Regions from separate parts of the Pseudoalteromonas sp. PA2MD11 genome, predicted to be linked through region 4. Evidence: predicted binding sites of a transcription regulator. Region 4 holds the regulator's gene; each other region holds the start of a gene.
What was found. The regulator LexA, encoded in region 4, represses DNA repair genes until DNA is damaged. The targets are predictions, from matches to a motif close to TACTGTATNNNNATACAGTA.
Positions count from the first base shown of each region.

Region 1: the regulator LexA is predicted to act here: its motif matches at 1,616-1,635, upstream of ruvC (crossover junction endodeoxyribonuclease RuvC).
Region 2: the regulator LexA is predicted to act here: its motif matches at 4,414-4,433, upstream of ISP07_RS00845 (SulA-like leucine-rich domain-containing protein).
Region 3: the regulator LexA is predicted to act here: its motif matches at 6,137-6,156, upstream of uvrD (DNA helicase II).

Region 1 covers NZ_JADKNF010000015.1:112,278-120,306, forward strand. The annotation lists gene ISP07_RS15915 (ABC transporter permease) at 1-1,547, shown strand, start outside; gene ruvC (crossover junction endodeoxyribonuclease RuvC) at 1,686-2,210, shown strand; gene ruvA (Holliday junction branch migration protein RuvA) at 2,212-2,832, shown strand; gene ruvB (Holliday junction branch migration DNA helicase RuvB) at 2,840-3,844, shown strand; gene tolQ (protein TolQ) at 4,803-5,507, shown strand; gene tolR (protein TolR) at 5,494-5,919, shown strand; gene tolA (cell envelope integrity protein TolA) at 5,921-6,859, shown strand; gene tolB (Tol-Pal system beta propeller repeat protein TolB) at 6,869-8,029, shown strand, end outside.
Region 2 covers NZ_JADKNF010000001.1:207,162-215,190, reverse strand. The annotation lists gene ISP07_RS00870 (YdcF family protein) at 1-396, opposite strand, end outside; gene ISP07_RS00865 (LysR substrate-binding domain-containing protein) at 714-1,601, opposite strand; gene ISP07_RS00860 (alpha/beta hydrolase) at 1,965-2,609, shown strand; gene ISP07_RS00855 (alpha/beta hydrolase) at 2,612-3,436, shown strand; gene ISP07_RS00850 (YchJ family protein) at 3,433-3,912, opposite strand; gene ISP07_RS00845 (SulA-like leucine-rich domain-containing protein) at 3,953-4,390, opposite strand; gene ISP07_RS00840 (alpha/beta hydrolase family protein) at 4,693-6,618, opposite strand; gene ISP07_RS00835 (ATP-binding cassette domain-containing protein) at 6,768-7,358, shown strand; gene ISP07_RS20480 (DUF6136 family protein) at 7,355-8,029, shown strand, end outside.
Region 3 covers NZ_JADKNF010000030.1:2,928-10,956, reverse strand. The annotation lists gene ISP07_RS20280 (CZB domain-containing protein) at 1-703, opposite strand, end outside; gene ISP07_RS20275 (ABC transporter substrate-binding protein) at 776-1,897, opposite strand; gene ISP07_RS20270 (GNAT family N-acetyltransferase) at 1,860-3,929, opposite strand; gene uvrD (DNA helicase II) at 3,907-6,072, opposite strand; gene ISP07_RS20260 (hypothetical protein) at 6,332-6,556, shown strand; gene ISP07_RS20255 (YacL family protein) at 6,679-7,047, shown strand; gene ISP07_RS20250 (peroxiredoxin-like family protein) at 7,080-7,709, opposite strand; gene ISP07_RS20245 (dUTP diphosphatase) at 7,830-8,029, shown strand, end outside.
Region 4 covers NZ_JADKNF010000011.1:69,906-77,934, reverse strand. The annotation lists gene ISP07_RS20735 (DUF2909 domain-containing protein) at 1-212, shown strand, start outside; gene ISP07_RS12850 (cytochrome c oxidase subunit 3) at 112-987, opposite strand; gene ISP07_RS12845 (cytochrome c oxidase assembly protein) at 1,025-1,555, opposite strand; gene ctaD (cytochrome c oxidase subunit I) at 1,555-3,150, opposite strand; gene coxB (cytochrome c oxidase subunit II) at 3,150-4,292, opposite strand; gene lexA (transcriptional repressor LexA) at 4,730-5,347, opposite strand; gene ISP07_RS12825 (PaaI family thioesterase) at 5,509-5,946, shown strand; gene ISP07_RS12820 (hypothetical protein) at 5,954-6,334, opposite strand; gene ISP07_RS12815 (hypothetical protein) at 6,493-7,218, shown strand; gene ISP07_RS12810 (VOC family protein) at 7,193-7,546, opposite strand; gene ISP07_RS12805 (endonuclease) at 7,657-8,029, shown strand, end outside.

The DNA of each region.
Region 1 (8,029 bases), on a different contig from region 4:
TACTGATTGGTTATGGTTTACAAGCGGTTGCCACTGATTATTTATCACAAACCATGGGCACAGCACTGCCGAGCGCATCGGCTAAACCTTGGATCATTGCGATCAGCACGGGTGTGATTTGTGCGGTTATGTTTTCAATTAAACCGCTACTCGATTTATTTGATATTCCGCCGCTACGTGTACTTCGCCGTAACTTAGGCGACCGTTTATTAGTAAGTAAAGTGCACCTTACTATGTCGGCGCTTACGGTGTTTTTACTGATGTGGTTATTTAGTAACAACATCAAAATTAGTGCAATTTTGTTCCTTTCGACGGCAGTTCTAATTGCGGTGTTATTTGGTTTATCAAAGGTTATTTTTGGTGGTGGCCGCAAACTTGGCTTGAGTCCGGGCAACAGTTGGTCATTGGCGATTGCGTCAATTCAAAAGCGTGCCAATGTGAATGCGGTGCAATTAATTAGCTTTGCTTTGGCAATCAAGTTATTACTGTTTTTAATTGTACTTAAGAATGACATGATTTCGGATTGGCAGTCTCAGCTTCCTGAAAATGCCCCTAATTCATTTTTAGTGAACATTACTGAGCAAGAGTTAGAGCCTATTACTAGCTTCTTAGCGCAAAACGATATGCCCACGTCTGATTTCTATCCGGTAGTCCGTGGTCGCGTAAACGCCGTTAATGGCGAACTGGTTGCCCGCGAAGTATCGCAAGAAGACAACGAAAAGAAAGACGAAGAAGCCCGCTCTGGTATTGGCCGTGAGTTAAACCTAACTTGGCGTAAAGACTTACCAAATCAAAACGAGCTTATCGACGGTGCATGGTTTAGTGAAGACTCAGTAGCTGAGGCATCGGTAGAAGAGTCGATGCTTGAACGCCTTGATGTACAAATTGGCGATACGCTTACTTTCTTAATTGGTGCGCAGTCGTTTGACGCAAAAATTACCAGTGTGCGTAAGGTTAATTGGACCACGCTTAAACCTAACTTCTTTATTATTTTAAGCCCTGATGTGCTAGCGAGTTTCCCGGCTACTTATATTTCTTCAGTGAATGTAAAAGCAGAGAAAAAACGTGAGTTTAATGAGCTAATGCGTCAATACCCAACGGTTAACGTGATAGATGTTGAAAGCTTTATTAAACAAATTCGCTCAACCATAGAGCAAGTATCGTTAGCGATTGGGTTTGTTCTAGCGATTGTGGTTGCCTGTGGCGCTTTAGTACTTATTTCACAAGTACAAGCAAGTTTGGGTGAGCGAATGCAAGAGATTGTTATTTTGCGAACTTTAGGTGCGAAAGGGCGCTTAATTAAAAATGCTACCTTATATGAGTTTTTACTATTAGGCGTAACTGCAGGCTTAGTGGCTGCCATAGTTAGTGACATCGCTCTGTTAATAGTGCAAAAACAAATGTTCGATTTAGCAGGTAAGTTCCACCCTCATATTTGGGTTATTGGCCCTGCAGTCGGGGGCTTATTTGTGGCATGTTTAGGTTATTTGATGATAGCCCGCACAATGCGAAAAAATACCCAAGGCTTATTACGCTCGCTCGCGTAAATGTCTTAATTAAAGGTTGACTATAAAATGCTCGCAATTGCGGGCATTTTTTATGAATTGCAATTGGTTACTGGTAATTTATACAGTGCTCTGGCATTATTAACCGCAGATAATAATGATAATAGACGAGTCAGTTAGTTGGCGATTATTTTAGGGATTGATCCTGGTTCACGATTAACAGGGTACGGCGTGATTGCTCACCAAGGTGCTAAGTTCACTTATTTAGGCAGTGGCTGCATTAAATTGGCCGATCACGATTTTCCGATACGCTTAAAAATGATTTACCAAGGGATCAGTCAATTGGTAGAGCAATTCTCCCCAGACAGTTTTGCTATCGAAAAAGTGTTTATGGCACACAACCCAGACTCAGCGCTTAAACTCGGTCAAGCACGTGGCGCTGCTATCGTTGGTGCTTCAATGGCAGAGCTGCCAGTTTATGAATATTCAGCTCGGCAAATTAAGCAGGCCGTTGTAGGTAATGGCGGAGCCGATAAGTCTCAAGTACAGCATATGGTTAAAAACATTTTAAAGCTGCCAGGTACCCCTCAAGCCGATGCCGCAGATGCTTTAGCAATTGCTATTTGTCATGCACACTCAGAACAAAATTTAATAAAACTTGCGGGCAGTGCGAGCAAAACCGTAAGAGGACGATTAAGGAAGTAATATGATTGGTCGATTAAATGGCTTACTTGTTGAAAAGCAGCCACCAGAAATTCTTATCGAAGTAAGTGGTGTAGGCTACGAAGTACAAATGCCGATGACTTGCTTTTATGATTTACCGGCAGTGGGTGAGCAAGCGATTATTTATACCCATTTTGTGGTACGTGAAGATGCCCAGCTATTATTTGGCTTTAACAACAAAACTGAACGCGCTTTATTTAGAGAGCTTTTAAAAGCCAATGGTGTAGGGCCAAAGCTTGGTCTAGCTATTTTATCGGGTATGTCGGCGCAGCAATTTGTAAGTTGTGTTAATAATGAAGATGCGACCACACTGGTTAAACTACCGGGCGTTGGTAAAAAAACGGCTGAGCGTTTAGTGCTCGAAATGAAAGACCGGCTTAAAAATTGGGGTAATGACTTATTTACACCATTTAGCGATAATGCCGTCATTGAGCCATCAAGTGATGATACCCTAGTGGCAAATAATGCTGCTGATGATGCTGTATCAGCACTTGTGGCATTAGGCTATAAGCTACCGCAAGCACAAAAAGCGGTTAAAACAGTTAACAAACCAGATATGACGACCGAGGTTCTAATTAAAGAAGCTCTAAAATCAATGTTGTGAGTAAACCATGATTGAAGCAGATCGCTTAATAGATGCGAGTGAACAAAGTAACGAAGACAGTGTTGATCGTGCCATACGACCAAAGCTGTTAACCGATTACACAGGCCAGCCGCATGTTAAGCAACAAATGGAAATTTTTATCGAGGCCGCTCGCCATCGTGGTGAAGCGCTGGATCACTTATTAATATTTGGTCCACCGGGCCTTGGTAAAACCACACTTGCAAATATTGTTGCCAACGAGCTTAACGTTAATATTAAAACAACATCAGGGCCAGTACTCGAAAAAGCAGGGGATTTAGCCGCACTTTTAACGAACCTTGAAGAAGGTGACGTACTGTTTATTGACGAAATACATCGCTTGAGCCCGCAAGTCGAAGAGATTTTGTATCCCGCAATGGAAGATTATCAGCTGGATATAATGATAGGTGAGGGCCCCGCAGCACGTTCAATAAAGCTTGATTTGCCGCCATTTACTTTAATTGGTGCAACAACGCGTGCAGGTTCACTCACCTCACCACTTAGAGACCGTTTTGGCATCGTACAGCGATTAGAGTTTTATTCAGTTGAAGACCTCTCAAAAATTGTTGCCCGTTCAGCAAGCTTTTTAGATTTAACCATGTGCGATGAAGGCGCTACAGAAATCGCCAAGCGCTCACGTGGTACACCTCGCATAGCTAATCGTTTATTACGCCGCGTTCGTGATTACACCCAAGTGAAATCAGACGGTAAAGTGAATGCTACAGTTGCCGAGCAAGCCCTCGATATGATTGATGTCGATAAAAGCGGTTTTGACTACATGGATAGAAAATACCTGTTAGCTATTATCGAAAAATTTATGGGCGGCCCCGTTGGACTTGATAACCTAGCGGCTGCAATTGGCGAAGAAAAAGAAACCATTGAAGATGTGATAGAGCCGTTTTTAATTCAACAAGGCTTTATACAACGCACCCCACGCGGACGACTTGTTTCAGACATCGCTTATTTACACTTTGGATTAACGCCAGAAAAATAACTAAAAACCCCGCGAAGCGGGGTTTTTAGTAGTTAGATTTCAGAAGTTAGATATTAGTTGATCGAGAGGGTGGTTTTATTTTTGTGTAATTAACAAAAAGCTTGCTATAGATGATATTAGTTTTACTTTGTTCTAACCACTAACCACTAACCACTAACCACTAACCACTGGGTTGTTGTCTCATTTTAACATCTGTAATTCACATGCTGTTAAGTTATCGATAGGTATTCTCATTGACGTTTGTGTAGGCAAAAAAAAGCCCGCATAAGGATGCGGGCAAACAACAAGTTGAAGGAAGTAATCCAGGGAACTACGGTCTACTTAAAAAAGGTTTTATCCAGATTTAAGTAAACCTAGTGCAATACGAAACTTCATATTGCTAAAAACGGAGCTTGATGAAAGAAACTTTCATGAGGTTGCTAGCTCGGTATAGGTAAATAATACGCAATGATGGATTTTTCTTCAAACTAGAAAAATTTTATTTTCAGATAAAAAAAACTAATGTGAGCTAAAAATTGAATTGTTTTCTTTTTGTTCACTTTGTAACTATTTTGTTTTTAACCTTCTGAATAAAAGGGTTTTTATAAATTTTGTGATCTTTATTCAGGATTAGTTTAAGTATTCTGTAGTAGATTTGCAAAAGTGCTTTTGGGTGTTTATGCGTAATTTATGAATAAACGTCGTGTTTTTGGCTGTTTTGGTTGCTTTTGAGAGCTATTCTAGTGACTTATTATTAAGGTGAAAATATGCGTAAATGTGTTGATAAAACCTAATATGGCTAAAAAATAACTAAGCAAATTGCTTTTTACCGTTATTTGCCGCTAATTCACAGCAAGAGCGTTGTCAGTTCATAGCTGACTAGATACACTAGATGTAACTTTTGGCCGCCTTTGTGGTCAATAAATACAAGTGTAAAAAATATAACAAATTACATAGAAATCTATTTTAGGAGTTTAACGTGGGATCAGGGCTTAACTTTTTAGATCTTATTCTAGAAGCCAGTGTACTTGTCCAGCTAGTAATGTTGGCATTAGTCGGTATGTCGGTAATGTCATGGGCAATTATCTTTCAGCGTAAAAAAGCGATTTCTGATGCACTTAATGGCGCAAAGCGCTTTGAGCAGAAGTTTTGGTCGGGTATTGACCTAAGTAAATTATACAACGAAGTATCAGCGCGTCCTGGTGGCGCATCAGGTGTTGAAGCATTATTCGTTGCAGGTTTTAAAGAGTTTGCACGTCATAAGAAAAATTCACCACAAAGTGCAAGTATTGTTATGGAAGGCACACACCGTTCAATGCGTGTTGCTTTATCGCGTGAAGTTGAAAAGCTTGAGTCAAGTTTATCGTTTTTAGCAACCGTGGGTTCTATTAGTCCTTACATCGGCCTGTTTGGTACGGTGTGGGGTATTATGAACGCATTTATCGCATTAGGTGAAGTTAAGCAAGCAACGCTACAAATGGTAGCGCCAGGTATTGCTGAAGCACTAATCGCAACAGCAATGGGTTTATTTGCTGCAATTCCAGCTGTTATTGCTTACAACCGTTTTGCAAACAAAGTAGAAAAGCTTGAAGGTAATTATATTAACTTCATGGAAGAGTTCGCCAATATTTTACACCGCCAAGCTGCTGCGCAAATAGAGGCTAAAGCGAATGTACCAGCGTAAGAAACGTCGCCCAGTAGGTGAGATAAACGTAGTTCCTTACATTGACGTAATGTTGGTACTACTAATCATATTTATGGCAACTGCGCCACTTATTACTCATGGCGTAAAAGTAGATTTGCCAAAGATGGAAGAATCGGATCTTGTTGATACTAAAGATACGCCTCCAATTATTGCGTCAATTGATGCTGAAGGTAAGTACTATGTAAGTATTGGTACAGATCCTGAAGCACCAATGGAAGCGTTGGATGTTGCTGCAGTGATTAAACTTCAGCTGCAAAAGAATCCAGATACGCCAGTGATGATCAAAGGTTCGGGCCGTGTTTCTTATCAAGAAGTACTGCTACTCATGGACTTTTTGAAAAATGCCGGTGTGCCTTCAGTGGGTCTAATGACCGAATCATTTGAGGGTTAGTATGCGTGAGTCATTAATCAAATCGATTCTATTACATCTGGGTATTATTGGTTTTTTAATTGGATCAGCTAGTTTTCATTTACCTACTCCTAAGGTAATGGAAGTAACTTTGAATCCAGCTATGCCTGAGCCAGAAAAGGCTGTTTCAGCAGTTACGGTAGACCAACAAAAGGTTGAACAAAAAATTGCTGAGCTAAAAAAGCAAGAAGAAGCGAAAAAACAAGCTGAAGCAAAGCGTCTTCGTGATCTTGAACGACGTGCCAATGACGCGCGCAAGCAACGTGAAGCGGAAGACCGTCGTCTTAAAAAGCTAGAACAACAGCGCCGCGCGAAAGAGAAAGAAAAAGCAGAAGCCGAAGCACAAGCGAAAAAAGCACGTGAAATTCAGCAAAAAGAACGTGCTAAAGCGCAACAAGCCGAAAAGCAAAAGCAAGAAGCTGAAGCAGCAGCAAAAGCTGCAGCAGAAAAGCGCAAAGCTGAAGAAGAGGCGTTAAAGAAAGCGGAAGAAGAGCGTAAGCGTAAAGCTGCCGAAGCAGAAGCTGAACGTAAACGCAAAGAAGCCGAAGCCGAGCGTAAACGCCAGCAAGCATTGCAAGAGCAAATGTTGCAAGAGCAGTTAGCTGCTGAGCAAGCTGCACGAAATAAAGTTCGTCAACAGCAAATTGTAAGTGAAGTCGACAAATACAAAGCCTTAATAATGGCACGTATTCAGCAAACTTTACTTATCGATGAAAAGATGAAGAATAAACAATGTCGTGTAAATATTCGTCTTGGCTTTAATGGCTTAGTAACACAAGTTAAGTCATTAGGTGGTGATAAATTAGTGTGTGAAGCTGCGCTTCGAGCTGTTCGTATGGCAGATACACTCCCGGTATCACCCGATAAAGACGTATTTGAGCAACTTAAAAATATTAATTTAACAATCAAGCCAGAATTCTAAAGGAATGATATGTTCAACCAGATAAAAACAGCATGTTTTATTGTATTACTGGGCTTTCATGGCATCGCCAGTGCTGCACTAGAAATTGTTATTACCGAAGGTGTTGATGGTGCACGTCCGATTGCAGTTGTGCCATTTCAATACAATGGGGTAGGCCCCATCCCTGAAAAGTTAAGTACTGTTATTGCAGCAGACTTAATGCGTAGTGGTAAATTTAAACCTATTGATGTAGCAACAATGCCTCAATTACCAGCAACTGATACTGACGTTGACTATGCTGCATGGGTTAATAAAGGTGTCGAAGCCGTTCTTGTTGGTCAAGTTGAACAACAGCCAGGTGGACGTTACTTAGTTAAGTATGAGCTTATTGATGTTATTCGTGGTCAGATCACGGGTGGTCAAACACAGATGATGAGTAACGGTAAGTTAGTTAAAAGCCAAGACCATATTCTTGATGCAAGAGAAAGTGTAATAGCTGAAACGGGTTTCCGCCGCTACGCTCACCGTATCAGTGATGTTGTATACGAAGCTTTAACTGGAGAAAAAGGTGCATTCTTAACGAAGATTGCCTACGTTATTGTGAGAGAAAATCAGGCAATGCCTTATCAGTTAGTCGTTGCTGATTATGATGGTTTTAATGAGCAAGTATTACTTCGTTCTAAAGAGCCATTAATGTCACCGGCATGGTCACCAGATGGTACTAAGCTTGCGTATGTAACATTTGAAAATCGTCAAAGCCAAATTTACATTCAAGATTTATACACGGGTAAACGTGAGCTGATCACAAGTCACCCTGGTATTAATGGTGCGCCACAGTTCTCACCTGATGGCAAAAAGCTACTATTAGTGCTTTCTAAAGACCGCAATGGTGCAACAGAAGTATATGTTTTAGACCTTGCAACTCGCAAAGAAAGACGCCTTACAAATCACCGTAGTATAGATACTGAACCATCTTGGTTCCCTAATGGGCAAGATATTGTGTTTACGTCTGAAAGGGGTGGTAATGCCCAGATTTATAAGTTAAATTTGCAAACTGGTAGGTCAAAACGCATGACGTTTGACGGAGATATGAACCTAGCAGGTTCGGTTTCTCCAGATGGAAAAGAATTAGTGATGGTGAACCGTACCAACGGTCAATACCATCTTGCTAAGAAAGAGCTAGCTACAGGT
Region 2 (8,029 bases), on a different contig from region 4:
ATTGGCAAAACCGCCTCCTGATACATAGAGGGTGGCATTTGGGTAGTGGTGGGCAAGCTTAACACCTTCAAGTAATCGAGCAAGCGCACAATCGCCTAACTGGTGGTTTGCTTGAAGGCGCGAGTTTGGCATTATAGAGCAGCCAAGTACCACAATATTATCGAGTTTAGGGTGTTTTGCTTGCTTAAATTGCCATGCCGGGTTATTGCTTGCAGCTATCAGTGACTGGCCAATAAATGGCGTGCTTATCAGCATTAAAGTTAAAATGCTAACAAAGCCAAAATAGAGTGCTTTGCGTTTATGGGCAATGGTTAAAAATACCATCACTAAAGTAAGCAGCCCGAGCAACGGCAAGGGCATTAATAAAGAGCCAATGATCTTTTTAATTTCAAACATGTATACCCAAGCCTCCTCAAGGTACAGAATTCAGCGTTTCACAGGTGCCTTAATATCAAGGCGTTACTTTGCAAAAATGGCAGCCCCTTTTAAGAAGTAACAACGATGAGAGTAAGCACCTGTGAAGCGCCCAAAGGGTTGGTTTAAAAGCGAATTATACTGCGTTATTGATTTTAACCATAGAACCACTATTGTTTGCAATCAATGCCTTGCCTAAATCGCTTTTAATTCCAACTGAAACTCGCACCTTGAGGTGGTTTGGGTATTAACATTATTATTAGTAATTGATGCAGCTATGTTAGTTATTTTGCCTTGCTTTAGCGACCGTTATTTTGCTTACACGTATTTAAAAAGTGACGATAAACTGGGTTATCTTTCATATTCTTTTTCATCGCTAAATACATAGGGCGAGTAAGGCCTAGTGCACCTAACGGAATAGACTTAATGAGTCCTTGGCTTTCATAAGGAGTGACTAGCCAGTCAGGTAATGCTGCAACCCCCATACCTGCACTCACTAATTGAAATATCAATAAGCCTTGGTCAACCGTTTTAAGCGTGCCATCAAAGCGTGCATTTTGAATAAAATGTTTAAATATGTCTTGGCGCTCACGGGGGATAGGGTACGAAATAATTGTTTCGTTTTTTAAATCAAGGGCGGTGACATAGGCTTTTTTTGCCAACTCATGATCCGGTGCGACTATCAGCTTTAATTTAAAATCAAATAGGTGAGCATACTCAAGCTGATCGGGTTCACGAATATCAGAAGTCAGCACTAGATCTAATTCATCATTAATTAAATCTGGAATGGCGTCGTAACTAAAGCCGCGCTCGTAATCAATTTTAATATCAGGCCAAAAATTATTAAATTCTTTGATGGTTGGGAGCAACCAATGAAAGCAGGCATGACACTCAACGCTTAAACGTAAATTTGAGATTGGCTGGTTAAGGCTTTCTTTTAACCGACATTTTGTTGCCTCAACACGAGGTAATACTTCATTAGCAAGCTCCAGAAGTAGCATACCTTGCGGAGTAAAACGCACAGGCTGTGTTTTACGTTCGAACAGCTGGCAATCTAACTTATTCTCGAGATCTTTAATTTGATGCGATAAAGCCGATTGAGTTAAAAACAACTCACGGGCGGTATTGACCAAAGAGCCTGTTTCTTTAAGGGTCGCTATGGTTTTTAGGTGCTTTATATCAATCATCTTTAAAAAATCTCATGGAAAATGTGAGTCTAACTCAGATTACGAACATACTACGCCTTAGAATTTATTTTTTCAACGTCTAGACGTCTAAAGTCTGCAGTTATTTTAACTGCTTTTTTACAATATGCCTTTTTATAAATAATTAACAGCGTTGTCATAAGGTTTTTTGTAGTTTAACTATGAAATTCCATGAATTTACCTCAAGTTGAAACTTGCAGTTTAAATCGTGATACAGCTTGTGATTAGTAATTTGATATTTAATTAAAATTACTGAGAGTAGGGTTTAGTTGTTTGCTAAGATATTACTTTTTAAGGTGTTATTATCATCTATTAGGTGTAATGTGATTTTTTAAAGGAATGCTTGTGATACGTACCGTACTTTTACTCTGTGCATGCTGGGTTTTGCCTGTTTGCGCTGGCACTATTTACAGCCAGTTTCCAACAGAGATTGATCCGCATGGTCACTATGTTTTTTATTCACATGGTTTTATCGTCGAAGGGACAAACCCTAAGCCTGTTCACAAAACCTTTGGTGTTTATGACTTTATTGCAGTAAAAGAAGCACTGGCAGATGAGAGCTATCATTTAATTGCCTATCACAGACCAAAAGGTACTGAGCCATTTACGTTTGCGAAAAAGCTCGCTGCAGATGTGGAAGCATTGATCAGTGCCGGTGTTGCGGAGTCGAACATTAGTTTGGTTGGTTTTTCACGGGGCGGGGCATTGTCGATCCTAGCGGCCAATGAACTTAAACGTACACATATTAACTTAATTATATTGGCAGGTTGTGCAGGCCTCATAAAAAATCACACATCAGTTAAGGCTTATGGCAAGGTGTATTCTATCTTTGAGCGCTCAGATCAGGTTGGTTCTTGCCAATTTTTAATTGATAGAAGTGACGTAACCAAGTTCGAAGAAATAAGCATTAATACAGGGCTCTCCCATGGCGCATTTTATAAACCAAAAGGTGAGTGGCTGTTACCAATTAAGAAGTGGTTAAAGGATTAACTATGCCTTATATATTGCTCGTTTTTGTGATCAGTGTTTTGGGTGTGAGCTCTGTAAGCTATGCTGAACCGTTTACTTTGCCACATACTAATACTGTGTTACTTAAAGATAAACATGCCGAAAACGAATACCCCATTACGATTAAATTGCCACGCAGCTACCAAAAGCAAAACCAGAAGCGCTACCCAGTTGTTTATCTGCTAGATGCAATTTATAGTTTGCCAATTGCCTCTGGTGCTAGTCGCTTTATGATGAATTCGGGGGCTATAGAGGAGGTAATTATCGTTGCACTTGGATATCAAAAAGGTGTATCTGGGCTCAATAGCCGTATTTATGACTATACGCCATTTGAAGATAAAAATTGGCAGCGTAAAACAGGCGGAGCAAGTCAGTATCTAAACTATTTAAAACACTCTGTATTACCATACATTAAGGCTCACTACAGAACTAACCAAAAAGGTACGTTAGTCGGTAACTCACTTGGCGGCTTATTTGCGGCTTATACCTTATTCACTGAGCCTTCGCTTTTTTCAAATTATATTATCGGCAGTCCTTCAGTGTGGTTTAAGCAGCGCAGCCTGTTAGCTTTGCCTGTCGTACCTGCAGGTAAAGCAACTAAAGTGTACATTGGTATCGGAGAACTTGAAGAAAGTGAAGGTGAAAAAATGGTGTCGGGCGCAAGGCAATTAGCAGCTAAAATTAATAAACAAAGCGGCGCGCTGGTTACAACAAATTTATTTGTTATCCCTCAGGCACGCCATGCAACCGCATTCCCAACAACGATTACCCAAGCTTTAGACTGGATTTACCAGGTTAATGATAACTAAAGAGCGTGACACTTTTTATATTTTTTGCCGCTCCCACAAGGGCACTCGTCGTTACGGCCAATTTTAATATCTGCAACTGGCGTTATATCACCATCTAGGTAACGCCATAGGCCATCTTCTTTAATAAAACGCGACTTCTCGTGTAACTCACAATACAAGTTTTGGTAAAAGTAATTAGCTTTAAATTCTACAAAACCTTCTTGCTCGTTATGTTCAGTATCTAAAACACTGAGTTTGGTAAATCGGCAGCTATTAGCAAAATCTTTAATTTCTCGAACAGGGTTAGCGGCTTGTTGGCTTTGTGCATAGGTACTAAATACATATTTCGCATCTTTGAGCGCGTATGCACTAAAACGAGAACGCATAAGTTGCTCTGGCGTATCAGCTTGGCTTGCACCTATATGAAAAGGTTGGCAGCAAAGCTCGTAAGTCAATTCGCTGCCACAAGGACAAAGGGAGTGTGTGAGTGATGTCATAACAACTTACCTAAAACTATAAATTGTTATTTTAACAAGCCTATTGTGGCTGCGGTACTAAATTGTTTAATTGAGCGCTTTTTGTAAAACAATAAAACTTAGCAGATGCCTGCTCAAGGTTTAAGTTCATCGAATCAAGTTGATGATTGTTTACGATATCTGTCCATGTGATCACTGCAGCAAAATTACCGTTATGTAATGCTGAACTAAGAACGTACTCAAGATTAACTAAATGTTTTTGTCTGATCACAAGTAGTTTACTGGTATCAATCGAACACGAATCTAATAATGCTTTACTAGGAACATGATCAGGAGCAATTAGTAGTGTCCATGCATTTTGGCTATTGTAATGATGCAATACTTTTAATAGCTCAAAGGTTGCTGAAATTTCGTCTTCAATTTGAATTAAATTAACAGACGCTTTGTCGTTATCTTGTTGGTAGCTTTTAACTGTTCTTAAGGTAATTGGCTGTAACATAACTTTCACTCACTGGTTGTTTATACAGTATGTGTATACAGTAGTTTATACAGTGTTTTTGCGCAAGTACTTTTTTGCTATTTTTTAACCAATGATTCAGTTTTATTTTAGATAAAATTATTTAATTGTTATTAAACAGTTGCTTATGGTTTTATTTTGAAGGTGGGGAAAGGTGAAAAATTTACCATTAAATCCATACAGTGTTTTATACAGTACTGTGTAAACTGCTAAATTTTGATTCTATACAGGTGTTTTGCATAAAAAAGCCGGCATAATACCGGCTCTTTAGCTTTGCAATTTTGCTATTTATCTAAGTAGGTATTTAAAAACTCAAGGTATGCATTTGAGGCTTTTATGCGGTTTTCTTTTTTAGTAAAACCATGGCCTTCATCATCAAATAATACATATTCGACAGGCACACCATTTGCCTTTACAGCGGCAACAAGTTCATCGCTTTCAACTTGTAAAACGCGTGGGTCGTTAGCACCTTGGATCACCATTAATGGCTTGGTGATGTTTTTAGCATGAAATAGTGGCGAAATGGCACGGTGACGTTCACCGTCTGTCGCGGGGTCGCCCATTTCATCATACAGTGCCTTTTTAAAGCTTTCCCACCATGGTGGAATCGAGTTTAAGGTTCTAACCCAGTTTGTTACACCAAATATATTAATGCCTACTTTGAACTCTTCAGGTTCAAAGGCAAGTGCGGCGGCGGTCATAAAGCCACCATAGCTGCCCCCCATGATGCCAATTTTATCAGCATCAACCCAATCTAGGCTTTGCAGGTGTTTTTTACCGTAAACAATATCTTGTAAATCGTCAGTGCCATGCTTTTTATCATCTAAATGGAAGAAGGTTTTACCATAGCCTGAGCTGCCACGGTTATTAACTGCAAAAATGGCATAACCATGATTGACTAAATGCTGCTGCATTGCACTATAGCCTGTACGACTTTGGCCGCCAGGACCGCCGTGCACCCAAACTAAAGCTGGTACTTTGTTGTTGCTGTTAGCTTGCTTAGGCTTATATAAAACCCCGGGGATTTCTAAACCATCAAAGCTTTTAAAGCGCACAATTGTGCTTTCAACCAAGTCATTTTGATTAATTGCATCACTTAATGTGTTGGTTAACTGTTTAGCTTTTGATTCTCCGAGTTGCCAAACAAATAGGTTACTTGGTGAGGTATCTGAATTTAAATAAAACGCCATGGTCTTTTCATCAGCTGAAAAGTTCACACCACGTAAATTACCAGCTGGCAGCGATGGCATGGCAATACCTTTACCTGTGGTGGTATCAATTATCGACACTTTAGTGCTTGCGTCAGCATTAACACCGCTTACTTGATAACGACCAGATTTAGAGAAGTAGATAAAACTCACATCCCACTCATCTTTGAGGGCAGGGCTGTGCTCGCCGGTCGTTAAGTCATAGCGCCACACTTCTGCAAACTCACCTTTGGCGTCGGTTGAGTAATATAATGATTTACTGTCTCTTGAGAAGGTTTCTGGACCATACTTAGCGTCGTCGTCATGACGGGTGATAAGCTCTGGTTTCAGTGTTTTTTTACGCGTATCGAGAATAAATACATCGCTGTCTTTGTTCGAATTGTTTTTCGATAAAGCAATAAAGCGGCCGTCAGGGCTGATCGCACCGACATCTAGTCCCATGGTATTTTGATAAACAGGCGTTACTTCATAGCTATTAGCATCAACACGATATAGGTCCATAAACTTAGCATCACGCTGATTGCTGGTTATAAAAAAGTGTTTACCGTCTTCTGTGAAGCCTGCAAATCCTGCACGGGTTTCTTCACCTGGCGTAAGATCTTTAACTGTGCCGTCTGTTTCGCGAACATAGATGTGATAACGCTCATTACCGCCAGAGTCTTTAGTAAATAGTACGCGCTCATCTTTAGGGAAATAAGCCACAGCATACGTACTGTCTTCAAAGTCTGTTAAGCGGGTTTTTTTGGCGGTTTTTATATCTACTTCGTATAGGCTATAAATACCGCTTTCGTCACTGCTAACGAGTATTTTGTCGCCTTTTGGTGAAAAGCTGCTGCCCATGATTGAGGTTGTATCAAAAAAGGTTTCAGCGTCATACTGTTTAACAGTTTGGCTTTGTTGCACGCTTTCGGTGCTGCTAGTTGATGGGGTTGATTGTGAACATCCTGCAAGTGCAAGGCTAAGTGCGCATGCAACAGCTGCTAGTTGAAAACTCGGTTTCATTGTAATTATTCCTTGTTAATTTTTCGTTTTAAAGTGTTGCCTGTTCATAATCTAAACGCAAGTTTTACCCGTTCGATATTTGTTACAAATCATGTAAATAAATAGGGACATGAGTGTGTTACTATTTTTTCACTATTAAAGGAATGAACATGATTGAAATTAACAACCTCAATAAGCGCTTTGCTTCAGCCCACGTTTTTGAAAACTACAGTAAGCAATTTCATAATAAAAAGGTTTGTTTACAGGCAGCCAATGGCAGAGGAAAAACAACATTACTGATGATGCTAGCAGGGCTTGAAAAGCCTCAATCAGGGCAGGTTTTATATAATAATCAAGCATTAAAATCGCCGCAAAACAATGTTTCAATTGCTAGCGACCGTATTGCTCTGCCAGATTTTTTAACTGCGCGACAAGTTATTGAACTTAGTTGCAAGGCGTTAAAGAAAGACATGCCAGAGCAACTCATTACTGGATTTAACTTTAAAGAGCACCTCAATACTCGCTTTAGTGCTTTGTCGAGTGGCAATCAAAAGAAGTGTCAGCTTATCACTGCCTTTTTAAAGCAAGCTCCATTTTTGCTATTAGATGAACCGAGTGCTGCACTTGATCAAACAAGTATAAAATTTTTGCTGACCTTACTTGATGACTACCTTGATGATAAACCTAATGGGCAAATTATCATTACAAGCCACGAACCAGAAGTGTTTATACAGCACGGTTTTGAGTGCACATCACTATGATAAACTCCCTTGCAAGTTACTTCTCATTCCTTTCTTTTCGATACTTAGCATATACGACCACCCTCAAGAGCATGCTGTCTCAATTAAAGAGTTTTAGCTTGTTGTTTGCACTGGTGCTGGGTCCAGCTTTTCTTGGTATGGTTTTATTGTTGTTTCTAGGACTTGGTAAAATAGTCGATAGCCATGCAGCACCTGGTTACGGTGCAAAATTAGCAGTAATTTATCTTTTACTTGAATCAGTAATGTTATGGGCCATGGCACCAGCCATTAAAAATGAGCAAAATAGGGCATTTCAGCGAAGTCTATATAAATCCTCTTGGCGAGTATGTGTTGACTGCAAGTTACTACTGTTAAGTAATGCTTGGCTTATTGCCAGTTTACTAATAGCAGTCGACCTATCGTTAAAGCAATGGCTACAAGTGCCTCATTTTATACTGTTTATGCTGTTGCAGTGGCTATGTGGAGTATTTGTTCTTTATAGGCCACGTGCACTTTTTTATAGTTTATTACTCAGTTCTATCTTGGTATTACTGCCTGCTAGTTTAACTTCACTGCAATACTATCTAAGTTTTATTGCAATTTTCGGCTGTTCGATTTTACTCCCACCTGTAAGAATAAGTCATAAGTTAAGAGTACACTCGCTTGCTTTGTTTTGGCTTAGTTACTTTATA
Region 3 (8,029 bases), on a different contig from region 4:
CATCAAAACCAACAGAGGTAAGCTGCTCTAAAGGTTTGATATCTTCTTTCTTAACATTAATATTGTCTTCGACTTTATCGACCAGAAGCCCTATATGAGGTGTTACACCGTCTTTAGTTGTAAAAATGATGATTGGCTTGTAATCAAGGCTTATCTGCTCTCGGGCCGATTCAAACAACCGGTTTAGCTGATTAAGAGTTTGTCGTTTTTTTTCTTCAAATAAAATAATTACAGAATCTTTTGACTGTGTTTTCCGTACTTCTAAAAGTTCGCTAGCCATAACATGTAGTGCATGGTAGGGCTTTTCAAGTTTGGCAACAATGCTCTTAAGATCTTCATTATCAGTCTCGAAATCTTTGTACCAGCGACTAAATGAGGACTTACTTGGATCTAGCGAATTTGTGAAGGATGTTCCAGTAGATAGGTTGTTTTCTAATACATTAAGCCATTCTAAGTGCTCTTTTTCTCTTTCAACTAATAATTCTGAAAGCGCGGCATTTACTTCGTATGTTGACCTGTTATTTAAAACTACCCCCAAATCAAATATGGGGGTCGGCGTGTCCATATAATCTTTGACCCCGATAAAGCTCTTATTTTCATTGGGCAATGACGTTAAATTACCCTCATAACGTTCAGTTAGAAGAATATCAAGAATTTTTAATGAAATGGTCTTGTGCCCAACTCGGAAATTAATCAGATCCATATTTCCCTCAAAGCCTTGTTAAGTCTTTATAGCATAGAACATTATTATGTTTTTAGTGATGGATTTACAAAATTACTTTTTGAAATAGGAGCGGTAGATTTTTTTATTATTTCCAGCACTGTGACTATTAAATAAATCAGCGAATTCAGATGTGTCAGTGAAGAGGCGAGTTAGCTCGGTTAGCAGACATTGATTGTTTAGTGGCGTTGGGCATCTTTGGGCAGCGCTAACCAATGCAACGGCATTCAAATAACCTTCAAATATAATTCTATTCGCTCTCGTGTGATAAGGCTCGATATCTTCAATAAACTGCTTACACCAAGGGTTTTTACAGTTATTAGGGTCAGGTACTACTTCAGTAACCATAATGTTGGCGGGCTGTTTAATTCGCTTGTATAAATCATGACTCGAAACGAAAGACACCGAAGTATAGTCTGGGTTGAAGCTTTGTTTGTTCGCTGCATTAACAAATTCAGCGAGAGGCTCGTAGGTGCCGACTAAACAAATTGCGGTTGCATTACTTTCTTTTAGAAGTGCTAAAGCTTTTGAAATATCATCACTATTGCGCTTAAACCGTGCGACTTCTACAGGTTTAATACCATGTATTTTTAGGGCGTTAACGAGATTGCTCTCTACCATATAACCAAACTCATCGGCTTGGATCATTAAACCAATTTTTTCATGCTTACGCTCTTTAACTAGGTAGTTAATTTGCTCTTTGGCTTCATCTTGGTAGCTCGCACGAAGATTAAATACATTCGGCATTGAGCTGTTATGTAAAAAGTCAGCGCCTGTAAATGGCATTAGAAATGGAATGCGGTGCCTATCCAGTATAGGTTTAATTGCATGGGCTGTTGGTGTGCCCATAGAGCCAAAAATTGCATGGATCTTTTGATCAAATAAAAACTGGCGGGTATTTATAACTGTATTTTTTGGCTCATAACCATCATCAGCTAAAATCAGATCGATACTTTGCCCATTAATACCGTTTTCTTTGTTGATTTTATTAAAGTAAATATTACTGCCAAACGCCAGTTGTTCGCCTATTTGCTTTGCGGGTCCAGTGAGCGCAGTGGACATGCCGAGTTTAATGGTAGGCTGTGCGTGTTCAGCTAAAGCTATCTGAGATAGCAGCAAGGTACAAATACATAAACACTTAATGGCTGTGATTTTGAAGTGATTTATAGTGAGCATACCAACCTTGCACTGCGGTTTTGAACTGTGACTCTAAGTCTTTTTTACCTGTAAAACCGGCTTCTTCGATTAAGCTATTTACAGAGGTTTGCTGTAATACTAGTCGAATAAGGATGAATTTTGTATGTTCATCTAATAAATTTAGACTAATTGGTGTGCTCCAAATCATTTTCCATAGCAATGGCTGTACTTGGAAGAGGTTAATATCACCAGTTAACAGCCGCTCAGCTCTTGCATCTAAGGCAGGAGAATAGCCACTTTTTGGTAAGCGTTTGAATAGCTCTGCAATAAGCTGCCAAGGAAGTGAGCTAAAGTGACCAAGGAGTTGCAAAGAGAGATCTTGCTTAAACTCTTCTATTAACAGTGCTGCACTATCTGAAGTTTGCTTATCTAACGCTTTAATCACTAAAGCAGCATGTTCAGCCGTTGCTTTGTCATGGCTAAATCCAAGCTTAACAACATTAAAGCCATTACTTTGCCAAAACTTAACTAACGCTGCATTTGCGCCAAAGCTGGCACCAAAATAACTACAATTGTTTAATTGGCTTTCGCAGTGGTTTAACAGGGCTGAGCCTATACCTTGCTGATGACATTCAGGTGCAACAGCTATTCTCACGACTCTCGCTGAGTGTTTACACAAATCTTCTGTATTTCGGCTTAATTGAGTCAGAGTTTGCGCCATTAAATGACCATGTGGCCGACGCTTTCCTCTTATAACATGCTCTGCAATCTCAGGCGTTAAGCCACCCTCAATAGCAATTAAGCAAACGGCTTTTAATGCATTTTCTTGTTTGCAGATAAAAAGCTGTAACTCTGGGGCATCAAGCAAGTGGCGTAAGTCGTTTACCGTGGTTTGGTAATGAGCCAACGCCAATAGCGCCATAATTTGGCTAAGCAGCTGCTCATCATCAATGAGTTGCTCTTTGCTTATGTTTTCAAATTGGTAAGACTTACCACTCTGCGTATCTAGGTACTTTGCATCGAGTAGTAATAGTTCGCGTAGGCTATTTTCGAGGGGGTCATACTTGGCAAAACGAATAGGTTCATCCAAAGTAATTGCCTTTAGCGATTTAAATTGGCTACGTAAGTAATGTAAAAAACGTAACGTGTAACCACGCCCATTTCCTTCATAACCAACCATAGTGCTGGCAAATACGATCCGTGGATAACTTTTTAGGATCTGCAATAGCATAGGAACCGGAATCGCTGCTGCTTCGTCGACAAATAACAGATCGCAATCAGGTTTTTCATGTAGCAGTGTATCTGGCGCAATATAGCTAAGGTTAGCTAGTTGCTTACAGTTTTGCTCTTTGCTAACACCAAGCTCAGCGGCTAAATGTTTAAAGCTTGTTTGTACGGCTTTGGCTTGGGTGGCGCAAATTAGGATTCTTTTATCTTGAAGATTTGCTGCTGCAAGCCCTAAAGCGGCTGACTTACCACGACCTCGGTCTGCACTGATCACAAAAGGACGATTAGCGCGCCCTGTTGCGGTTTTAATAATTTGCTCAACACATGCTTGTTGTTGCTGATAATTTATCTCAGCAGTTGCTGGCGAAATAGATTGGTAAGCAGGAGGCGAGTGCTTAGTAAAATAATGTGGCTGCAATTTTAGCTTGGCGAAAAAGCGCTGATTAAAAAAGCTGTGTTTAATTTCTTCGCCATAAGAGGTGATACTTGTGAGTGCTGAGTCTTGCCACTTATCGTCATCGGGCAGCAATAATATCAGTACACCGCCTGCTTTTACGGTACCGGCAAGCGCGGCGAGTTTATCGGCATATAAACCGCTAAAACCATCAAAAATTGCGTGTTGAAACTCTTGGCCAAGAATTTGGTGAGCATTTTTTGGGAACTCACTATTTGCTAATAATGAGCTGCTACTGAAAACATAGGTATTTTTTAGCGCTAATTGGTTTGCAAACTGATAGCACCAAGTTTCGCTGCCTTGCACAATGACAAGCTGGCGATGCTTTGCAATCACCAGCTCATTACATAGCGCTGTTATATACTCATTATAAGGCTTGAAGTCTTGCATACTGTGTTACAAGCCATTTGCTGCCTAGGTCATCAAAGTTCACTTGAATACGTGACTGTGCGCCGCTACCTTCGTAATTGAGTACGGTTCCTGCGCCGAACTTGGCGTGTAATACGCGTTGTCCTAAGTTAAAGCCGCTATCTTCAAATGCGGCATGTGTTACTGAGGGACTAAAACGACCTGCCGCTGGCGGTCTTGAAACCTGTGTTTTAATACGAATTTCTTCGATACAGTCTTCAGGCATTTCACGTAAAAAGCGTGATGGGCTATGGTATTTTTCTTGTCCGTATAAGCGGCGGCTTTCTGCATGGCTAATATATAGTTTTTCCATCGCGCGAGTCATACCAACATAGCAGAGGCGGCGTTCTTCTTCTAAACGACCAGACTCTTCATTACTTTGTTGTGATGGGAACATGCCCTCTTCAACACCAACCATAAATACCAGTGGGAATTCTAGGCCTTTTGCTGAGTGTAATGTCATCATTTGCACTGCGTCTTCGTGCTCATCAGCTTGGCCTTCGCCAGATTCTAGTGAGGTATAAGCCAAAAATCCCTGTAGTGGTGAGCTGAACTCTTCATCTTCAGGAAGTTCGTATTGACCACAAGCACTAATGAGCTCTTCTAAGTTTTCTACGCGGGCACGGCCTTTTTCACCTTTTTCAGCTTGATACATTGCCATTAACCCTGAGGTTTGAATGGCATATTTCGCTTGCTCTTCTAAGGTGAGATCGCTGATTTTATCTTCGATATGCTCAACAAGTTCTAAGAATTTAGTCACGGCACTTGCTGCACGGCCAGATAGGTGTTGTTGCTCTACAATTGCTTTTGCGGCATACCAAAGTGGCAATGACTCATTGCGCGCACAATCACGAATGTGGCTTAGTGTTTTATCACCAATGCCGCGAGCAGGGGTGTTAATAACGCGCTCGAAAGCAGCATCATCTTGACGGTTACCCACTAAACGTAAATACGAAAGTGCATCTTTGATCTCTTGGCGCTCGAAGAAGCGCATACCGCCGTAAATACGGTATTTTAAACCTTCTTGTAGCATCGCTTCTTCGAGTACACGAGATTGCGCATTGTTACGGTATAAAATCGCGGCATCTTGTAATGCATTACCTGCATTTAGCCAGCTACGTAGTTTGCTGCTGACAAAGCGCGCTTCGTCTAACTCATTAAACGCAGCGTAAACAGAAATAGGCTCACCATCATTGCCGTCTGTCCACAGGCTTTTACCCATGCGTTCAGCATTGTTTTTGATCAGCGCATTTGATGCTTTTAAGATTGTTGCCGTTGAACGGTAATTTTGTTCAAGGCGAATGGTTTCGGCTTCGAAGTCAGTTAAAAAGCGTTTGATATTCTCAATTTTTGCGCCACGCCAGCCATAGATACTTTGGTCATCATCACCTACGATCATAATACTGTTAGTGTCACCTGCGAGTAATTTTAACCAAGCATACTGAATAGTATTAGTATCCTGGAACTCGTCTACCAGCATATGGGCAAAACGCTGTTGATAGTGACGTAAAAGTGTTGGGTGGTTTTTAAGTACTTCGTAGCAGCGCAGCAGTATTTCTGCAAAGTCGACTAAACCTGCACGGTCACAAGCCTCTTGATATGCAGCATAGACTTTCAGCATCATCTGCTCATTAATATCGTAGGCTTGAATGTCTTTAGGTCGCAGACCTTCATCTTTTTTCGCGCTGATATACCAACCAAATTGTTTTGCTGGCCATTTTTTATCATCTATGTTCATCGCTTTAAGTAAGCGTTTGATCATACGTTGTTGATCGTCAGAATCTAAAATTTGAAAGCTTTCAGGCAAGTTCGCTTCACGGTGATGGGCGCGCAGAATACGATGAGATAAGCCGTGGAAGGTACCAATCCACATACCGCCAACCGGTGCTTTTAAGGTTTCTTCTACACGAGTGCGCATTTCTTTCGCGGCTTTGTTAGTAAAGGTTACCGCAAAGATGCTGTATGCAGAAGCTTGCTCAACTTGCATGAGCCATGCGATGCGATGAACAAGTACTCGAGTTTTACCAGAACCTGCACCTGCAAGTACTAGCATATTTTGCAATGGGGCTGCGACTGCATCCCGTTGTTTGTCATTTAAGCCATCGAGTAATTCAGAAACGTCCATCGTTACGCCTTTTCAATCTATAATGGGTGGAGTATAACAGGTGTTTATGCAAGGCTAAATAAAATACTGTTTTTATAAACAGCTATTTTGGTAAGTCATTAAAATTGAAGTATGAAAATTGTGAATTTGACCGATTTTTAGCAAAAAAAACTAAAATCAAAATAACGCTACTTTTTAACACTTTGATTTGTAAGCCATAATAAGTTGGCATAAAGTGTGTTTACTAAAAGTATAATCATTAAAAACTACAGAGGTTAGTATGGCAGAGCAAGGTTCTGGCGGTAATGTAATCGCAGCAATATGTAATATCTTTTTTCCTGGTTTAGGGCAATTGGTACAAGGCCGTTTAATGGCGGCTATTGCATTCTTTTTAGCATGGGTTATTAGTGGTGCACTAATTTACGTTGCAGTTGGCTTTATTTTACTGCCAATCGTATACCTATGGGCGATTATTGATGCTGCGCGCTTCAAATCGCGACTCTAGCTATTTTTAATAGCACAAACACGAGCGCCATGTTGGCGCTCGTGTTGCTTAAAGGCTACAAAACTCGCCACGTTTAGCTGCAATCGTTATAATTAGCAGATAACGTATTAAGAGTACCCTCCATGGAATATCAATTTATCCGCGACCCTATTAGCGGTTTACGCATTAAAATCTCCTCTGAGCATGCAGTTATTGGCCGTTGGCTAAACGAAGAAATCGGTAAAGAAAAAATCGCGATGGTACAAGCATTGATCTCTGCGGTTAAGAGCAGTCATGAGCCTTTAACCTTACAAGGTCAAGAAATTGATTTGATCTTAAGTAAAGACGAAGCGCTGTTCGAAGCACATGCGTTACATCAAGACAACGAAGACTTAGTTGCCTACCAAGATGATGATTTAATGCTTGAAGAAGAAGGCTTGTGCAGTGGCTGTGGTTTTGAAGACTTTGTTGATTTAATTGAATCTTGGCAAGAATTTACACAAGGCCGATAAGCAGAAGCATATTCTGCTTATCGGTTGCTAATTTATTGCTCGCTCACTGATTTAACAGCCGCTAGTAATAAATCTTCTGTTAAGCGTACTTTGTAATTTGGGTTGGCGTATTGAAAATTAACTAACCCATTAGTGTCTATAACAAACACTGCAGGTACGGGTAACGCTACTTTCACTTCGCCCTCTAACGAGACAAAGTTAACCCCAAGTTTGTTGCGGTAAATCTTTGCTGTTTTGTCATCTAAGTAAAACGCTAAACCTAACTTTTGTGCCAACAAAAGGCTGTCGTCAGACAATAATTGATAGTTTGGTGAAGTAATTTTTGATTCAGCGAGCTTTTCAGGACTATCTGGCGAAACGGCAATTATCTGTGCTCCTAAATCCGCTAGCTCTTTCTCAATTTTTTGGACATTGGCCAATTGCTTTGAACAATATGGGCACCAGCCACCACGATAAACAATGAGCACAGTCGTTTTTTCTTTAAAACGCTCAGCGAGTGAGACGGTTTTACCGTATTGATCTTTTAACTCAATATTTGGCACTGCTAAGCCGGGTAATAATGGGCTAACTTGCTCTGCTGATTCGGCAATATTGGTTGCAGTCGCAGCAATAACGTGGCTTGATAGTACAAATAGTGCACTAATGAGTAGAGATTTAAACATAGGCTTCCTCGGTTATTTTTATCAACTGCAAAGCAGACCTGATCATATGTGTTTTTATTTCATCAATGACAAAATTGTCTGTAGTATATACATAATTGAAAATGCAAGTTGGGATAAAGAATGTCTGCTAATTTACAAAAACTCGTTGTTATGCTCGAGATGCAAAATGCGATGAATACTAAAGTTCATGAGCAATGGTTTAGCCAAGGTTTTGAATGGTATCGTGCAATTTGGGTTGAGTGTGCTGAAATGCTGGATCACTACGGCTGGAAGTGGTGGAAAAAACAAACCCCAGATACAGAACAAGTTATTTTAGAGTT
Region 4 (8,029 bases):
TGTCGCATTACTTAGGTCGTCGAGTGCTGTTTTCAGGTATTGTGCTGGTGCTCATCATTGCCGCAATGAAATTAGGCTTTATTCACACCAACCCGTCGCCGCTTCACAAAGCTACAGCACGTACACAAATACAAATAAACACAACCACACCACATCAACAAAGTGCCAATACCAAGCAGCTGCTTGAAAGGCAAAGTGCTTTTCACTCGTGAAGTGGCCTTTAAAAATTCTTAGTAGCACTACAAATAAAATAATGGTTCCAAGTGTCACGTGCATACCGTGAAAGCCCGTTAACAAGAAAAAGGTATTCCCATAAACGCCCGCATCTAAGGTCAAACCTAGATCTTGATAAGCATGCATATACTCATAAACTTGTAAGCCAAGGAAAATCACACCTAATAGCACGGTTAAAGATAAAAACACCTTCAGGGCGCCGCGCTTATTGTTTTCAATAGCAACATGAGCAAAGTGAATTGTGACCGACGAGGTAAGCAGAATAAGCGTGTTGATCAATGGTAGACCTTGCCAGCCCATAGCTTGTGTGGTCTCGCCCGCTGGCGTAGTTAATAGCGGCCATACGGCTTCAAAGGTTGGCCAGAGCACTTCATTGGTCATAGCGTTATTACCAGCGCCACCGAGCCAAGGCACCGAAATCATACGTGCGTAAAAGAGAGCGCCAAAAAACGCCATAAAGAACATAACCTCAGAGAATATGAACCAGCTCATACCTTGTCTGAAGGAGCGGTCCATTTGTGCTGAGTAAAGCCCTTTATGAGACTCTTCAATAACGTTTCTAAACCAGCTAAAAACCATATAAACTAATATGGCAATGCCTAGATACAACACATACTGGCCACTACTGCCCTCACCACTTACTTGCATCACAGTTAAACCAGCACCAACAGCAATTAAAAACATCGCGATGGCACCAACTATTGGCCAAGGACTCTCGGCTGGAACATAGTATTTTTCATAATTTTGATTCATTTTGTTTGCTCCCAATTAGCAATTAGCTTGGCGGCTTTTAATCGTTTTTAGCCACAACATGCCCGCTAATATCAAACACGGTATACGACAACGTCAGTTCCTCAACATCGTCGGGTAACTCAGTATCAACATAAAACAACAAGGTAAACTCCATTTCTTCACCGGCTTTCATTGGCTGCTGATCAAAGCAAAAACAGGCGATTTTATGTAAGTACTTTGCTGCTTTACCCGGTGATACTGATGGAATTGCTTGCATGACTTTGTCTTCATTACTGGTGTTTTTCGCTGAGAATTTAACTTCACGCATGGCACCAGGTTGTACTGCCACACTGTATTGCTCAGACTGCACCTTAAATGGCGCGCCGCTTTGAGCGTGAGTGGTAAAGCTGACATCAACTTGACGCTGTGTATTTATTGATTCACTCGCGCTCGCTTTTTCTAATGATGGCTTACCATTCAACCCTGTAACGTCGCAAAACACGTCGTAAAGCGGCACCATTGCAAAAGCAAAAGCAAACATGAGCAAGCATGTAATCAGCAGTTTTTTTAGCAAAGGTGCATGGTTCATTACTTAATCTCCGGCGGTGTTTCAAAAGTATGATAAGGTGCTGGAGAATCGACTTCCCACTCTAAACCTTCAGCTCCATCCCATACTTTGGCAGGTGCTTTTTCGCCCCCTCTGGCACATTTAAATACCACCAACACAAACAACAGTTGCGATAAGCCAAATGCAAAACCACCAATACTGATAATGGCGTTAAAGTCAGCGAATTGCAGTGCATAGTCAGGAATACGACGCGGCATACCGGCAAGGCCAACAAAGTGCATAGGGAAGAACAACACGTTGACACTGATTAGCGATAACCAAAAATGCCATTTCGCCAGCGTTTCGTTGTACATGTTGCCAGTCCATTTCGGTAACCAGTAGTAGGCCCCCGCCATAATTGAGAACACAGCTCCTGTCACAAGCACATAATGGAAATGAGCCACCACAAAATAGGTATCGTGATACTGAAAATCTGCCGGTGTAATCGCAAGCATCAAGCCAGAGAAACCACCTAAGGTGAATAACACAATAAAGGCGATGGCAAACATCATCGGAATTTCGAAGCTAATTGAACCGCGCCACATGGTGGCTACCCAGTTAAACACTTTAACGCCCGTTGGTACCGAAATGAGCATGGTGGCGTACATGAAAAACAACTCGCCTGCTACAGGCATCCCTGTGGTAAACATATGATGTGCCCAAACGATAAAACTTAGCAGCGCAATCGATGAAGTTGCATACACCATAGACGCATAGCCAAATAGCTTTTTGCGCGAGAAGGTAGGTACGATAGTCGATATAATGCCAAAGGCTGGTAAAATCATGATGTACACTTCAGGGTGACCGAAGAACCAGAAAATGTGCTGGAACATCACAGGGTCGCCCCCTCCGGCTGCATCAAAAAAGCTGGTTGCAAAGTATTTATCGGTCAACACCATAGTGACCGCCCCTGCTAGAACAGGCATAACAGCAATTAACAAAAATGCAGTGATTAACCATGTCCAAACAAATAGCGGTAGCTTCATCCACGTCATACCTGGTGCTCTTAAGTTGACGATGGTCACGATAACGTTAATCGCCCCCATAATTGAGCTGATACCCATGATATGTACGGCAAACACAAAAAGTGCAGTGTTATCGTTGCTGTAAGTTGTTGATAGTGGTGCGTAGAAAGTCCAACCAAACGCAGGACCACCACCAGGCATGAGTAACGAAGCCAACAGGATTAAAAATGCGAACGGCAATATCCAAAAGCTCCAGTTATTCATACGTGGTAAGGCCATATCTGGTGCGCCTATCATCATAGGTACCATCCAGTTTGCAAGCCCAGTGAACGCGGGCATAACGGCACCAAACACCATGATCAAGCCATGTACGGTAGTCATTTGATTAAAAAAGTGCGGATCGACTAACTGTAATCCAGGCTGAAACAGTTCAGCGCGGATCACCATTGCCATTGCTCCGCCAATTAAAAACATGGTGAGTGAAAAAATCAGGTATAAACTCCCGATGTCTTTATGATTGGTGGTGTAAAGCCAACGCTTAAAACCTTTAGCTGGGTGATGATGGTCGTGATGCGCATGCCCTGTTGCTTGCTCGTTAATAACATTACTCATTAGTTCGCCTCCGCTGCTGCATCAATCGCGGCTTGAATTTGACTCGGTTGGATAACATCGCCGGTATCATTACCCCACGCGTTTCGCTTATAAGTAATAACCGCAGCAAGTTGCTTAATTGAAAGCTGTTTATCAAACGCTTGCATTGCTGTACCAGGCTTACCGTGTAACACAATGTCTATGTGATCTTTTACATCACCTAATACAATCGGGCTGCCTTTAAGTGCTGGAAATACGCCAGGTAGGCCCATACCGGTAGGTTGGTGACATGCAGCACAGCTTGCCATATACACTTGCTCACCTAAGACCATAAGCTCTTCTTTCGGTAATGTTTGATCAAGCAAAGCAGCATCTGCTGCGGCCGCATTGGCTTTTTCTTGCTTGGCATCTGCAAGCCAATTAGCAAATTCATCTTCAGGTAAGGCTTTCACCACAACAGGCATAAAGCCATGATCTTTACCGCATAACTCAGCACATTGACCACGGTATACTCCGGGTTCGTTAATACGTGTCCACGCTTCATTAATAAACCCAGGATTTGCATCCTTTTTAACCGCAAAATCAGGCACCCACCATGAATGAATTACATCGTCTGAGGTCATTAAAAAGCGAACTTTCTTATTGATAGGAAGTACTAGCGGTTTATCTACTTCAAGCAAATAATGCTCAGTTTTCTCTGCTTGGTTGTCTATTTGGTCTTTAGGAGTAGATAGAATCGAGTAATAAGCAATGTCTTCGCCCATGTACTCGTAATGCCACTTCCACTGTGAGCCGGTCACTTTAATGGTGATATCGGCTTTAGAGGCATCTTCCATGGCAATTAAGGTTTTTGTGGCAGGCACAGCCATGGCGATTAAGATGACAAATGGAATGGCAGTCCAAAGTATTTCAACTTTTGTACTTTCATGAAATTGGGCAGGCTTGGCCCCTTTGGATTTACGGTGGTGTATTAAAGCCCAAAACATCACCGCAAATACGATGATGCCGATTACACAGCAGATAATAAATATCGTCATGTGTAACTCATAAACATTATTACTTATATCGGTCACCCCTTTACGCATATTGTATTGGCTGTTCGCCAATGCAAGTTCAGGAAGTGCAACCAATATAAGCCACAAGGCGTAACGCAGTTTACCCATGTGACGGCTCCTTTAGATGCTATTGCAAGACGCAAAGCGAAAAGGCGATACAACAAGGTGCCCATTCGTTTTTCTTATTGTTCAGAGCGACTACGTATCATTTTGACCCACTTATGATACCGACCCCCTGTCTAACACCTCGCACATTTTTGTGTCTTTTTATTAATTAGGTGTTAATACAGTGTATTAACCAATTAGTTAAAAAATGACCAATAAGCAAGTTTTAATGATAATAAATGTTTATTTTGGTGCAGAAATAACAACTATAATCAGCGCGTTATTTAATGTTTAGGAGTAAAAACGAAATATAAAAAGAGAGGAAAACTGCGCCATATAAGGCTTTAAATGAAGAGTAAGGATTCACAAATCCTAATTAAGTAGTAAAATTTCAGTGGCGCACCAAATTGAGTCAATTTGATGCACCAAATTGGGAACGTTTACATCCAATCAGCGTTACGAATAACCCCAACAGCTAACCCCTCGATGTTGAACGACTCATGCTCAAGGTCAACCTCAATAGGCGAAAACTCTTCGTTCTCAGCATGTAAAAGCACTTTGCGACCTGCCTTTTCTAGGCGCTTAACTGTTACATCTTCATCGACTCGAGCTACAACTACTTGCCCATTTTCAGCAACTTGTGTTCTATGTACTGCAAGCAAATCGCCATCCATAATACCAATGTCTTTCATACTCATGCCATTTACACGCAGTAAGAAATCGGCTGCAGGTTTAAATAATGAAGGATCAACTTGGCAGTGACTTTCAACATGCTCTTGCGCCAAAATAGGTTCACCAGCTGCAACACGGCCAATTAAAGGTAAGCCTAGTTGCTCTGGCTCATCTTCTTCAATTAACTGAATACCGCGACTCGCCCCAGGCTTCATTTTGATCATGCCTTTTTTAGCCAGTGCTTTTAGGTGTTCTTCAGCAGCGTTGGCACTTTTAAAACCTAATGTTTGAGCTATTTCAGCACGCGTAGGAGGCATGCCAGTATCTTTAATAAAGACTTTAATTAGTTCTAAAATTTGCGATTGGCGTTTCGTTAATGGGCGCATACAACTGGTTTTCCATACAGTACATTTAACTGTGAGTATATACAGTTATTTGAAAATCGCAAATTTAAATTAACCTCATCATATTGCTACAAAACTAACATTGAACCACATCGAAAGATGCCATAAGGTAATAGCTTTAACTAGCAGGCTAAGGAAACACAATGAGTATTTGGCACCACCCAATTACACTAGAGCAATGCAAAGGCTTTGAAAATGGAATAACAGGGCAAGGCACTTTAATGAAAACCATGGGCATTGAGGTAACTGAAATTGGTGATGACTACTTAGTAGCGACCATGCCTGCTATTCCTGAACATCACAACCCTATGGGTATGGTCCATGGCGGAGCAAACGTTGTATTAGCAGAGACAGTAGCAAGCTATGCAGCCAACTTTGTGGTTGATTTCAGTAAGTTTTATGCTGTTGGCCAAGAAATTAATGCCAACCATATTAAAGCATCACGTAAAGGAACGTTAACAGCAACCGCTAGGCCGCTGCATTTAGGTAAGCGAACTTCTGTTTGGGATATTAAAATTACCAATGCCGCAGGAGAGCTGTGCTGCGTATCAAGAATGACCGCAGCCGTTGTAGAGCGCTAAACTAAGACTATTTTTCAACAGGATAAATAGTAATTTCAATCCCTGCGCCAATTGCTGAGATACGTAACAAAGTATCGGCATGCAGGGGTTGGTTAAAGCATTTAGGCGAATTACCTGATTCAAAGCCTATATCAAATGTACGCTTTGAACACGATAACCACTGTTTTAATGCATTGCGCGAGCAAGACTCAATAAGCTCGCAAAGCTGGTTAATCGCTTTATCTGGAGAGCTGATATCTGCGGTTGCTTCAATACGTGCTAGTTGGCGGTATTCATCTTGGTCATAATGTAAAACCATGGCGTTTTTCTTCAAATCAGCAACAAGCGCACTAATATCGTGCTTTGATTCAAGCTCCAGATCTACATTTAAAAATTGAATTTCCGACATACTCTCGTTTTTACCCTCTATTGATATCGACTGAAACTTTAACTCAGTTTTGTATATATACCAAATCTAGAATACAGTTAATGCGACATTATGCCGCATTGGCAATCTAGCTAAACAACCTAAAATAGCGCCCACAGAACAATAATAACGGGGTAGTAATGAATAAACGCACCTTCAAATATGCTCGCAAAGGGCATAAATGGCTTGGCTACTTGCTTGCTGTACAGATCTTCTTTTGGCTCTTAGGTGGGCTGGTAATGAGTTCATTACCACTTGAAAAAGTACATGGTAAGCATCTGGCTAATCGCAGTTTAAGTAGCCCATTTTTATTGTCGGACTACCCAACTTCAATTGATAAAATAACAGCGCAATTTGAGCAAATCGAAGGTATTAAATATAGCCACTTTCTAGATACCCCGACTATAGAAGTCACAACCTCTAGCGGTACGTTTACTTTTGATGGCAGAACAGGTGCTAAAATGCCTGTACCGAGTAAAGCGCAAATCACTGAAAATGCGCAAGCTCACCTGCTTATTGAGGCAAAAATAACGCAAGCGCAGTTATTAACAAAAGGGCCTAGAGAAGTCGGTCACAAAGCCAATGTTTGGCAAGTAAGCTTTGATGATTGGCGAACAACTACTTTATATTTAGATAGTCAAACCGGTAAAGTTATTACTGTGCGCAGCAATCTGTGGCGGGTTTTCGACTTTTTCTGGATGCTGCACATTATGGATTATGATGAGCGTGAAAACTTTAACAATCCACTACTCATCAGCTTCTCAGCCACCAGCGTACTGTTTTGTATCACGGGAATTATTTTGTTATTACAAAACGTTCGAATTAAACGTAAAAAACCGGCTACACGTGCTGGTCAATCAAAATAGGATTGCCATCTGGGTCGGTGATAATAAAACTCGCATCACCGACCTTTTGTATTTCTAATTCTTGTTGCTGAAAATGTGCAGCTAATTGCTCAAAGGTTGCAAATTCATCCAAAGCTTCGGCATTTTGATCCCACCCAGGGTTAAAGGTCAGCATGGTTTTATCAAACATACCTTGAAACAAACCAATCAAATGTTCACCGTTTTTCATAATTAGCCAATGCTGTTCTATCTCCCTAGCAAACTCTTTGAAACCTAGCTTTTCATAAAACTGCTTTGAAGCACGAATATCTTTTACATTTAGACTTACAGAAAAAGCACCTAATAACATGGTTGTAATTCCTTTAATAAAAACGGCCTAACAACTATAGCTGAGTTGAAAAACTTTTCCTTTTTAGAATAGTCGTTCTAGAATAGCTGTTCCTGTAGTTCACTGATGTGATGGATATGCGTTTATTCCTATACTTAGCCCTTTGTTTTATTTTCACTTCTCCTATATCCGCTAAAGAGTTTTCGAGCTTTTACAGTGCCAAAAAGCATTTAATTAAGAATCTACCAAGCAATAGTAAAAGCTTATATTGTGGTTGCGATATCAAGCGCCAAGGTAAAAAACTTGTGCCAGATCCTGATGCTTGTGGTTATATTCCTAGAAACTCTGTCACCCGCTCTGGAAAAGAGAATGCTCGCGCAAAAAGAATAGAGTGGGAGCACATTGTGCCTGCCTGGGAGTTTGGCCATCAATTACAATGCTGGCAGGATGGCGGTCGCAAAAACTGTAAAAAGGTCAGTGAAAAGTTTCGTCAAATGGAAGCCG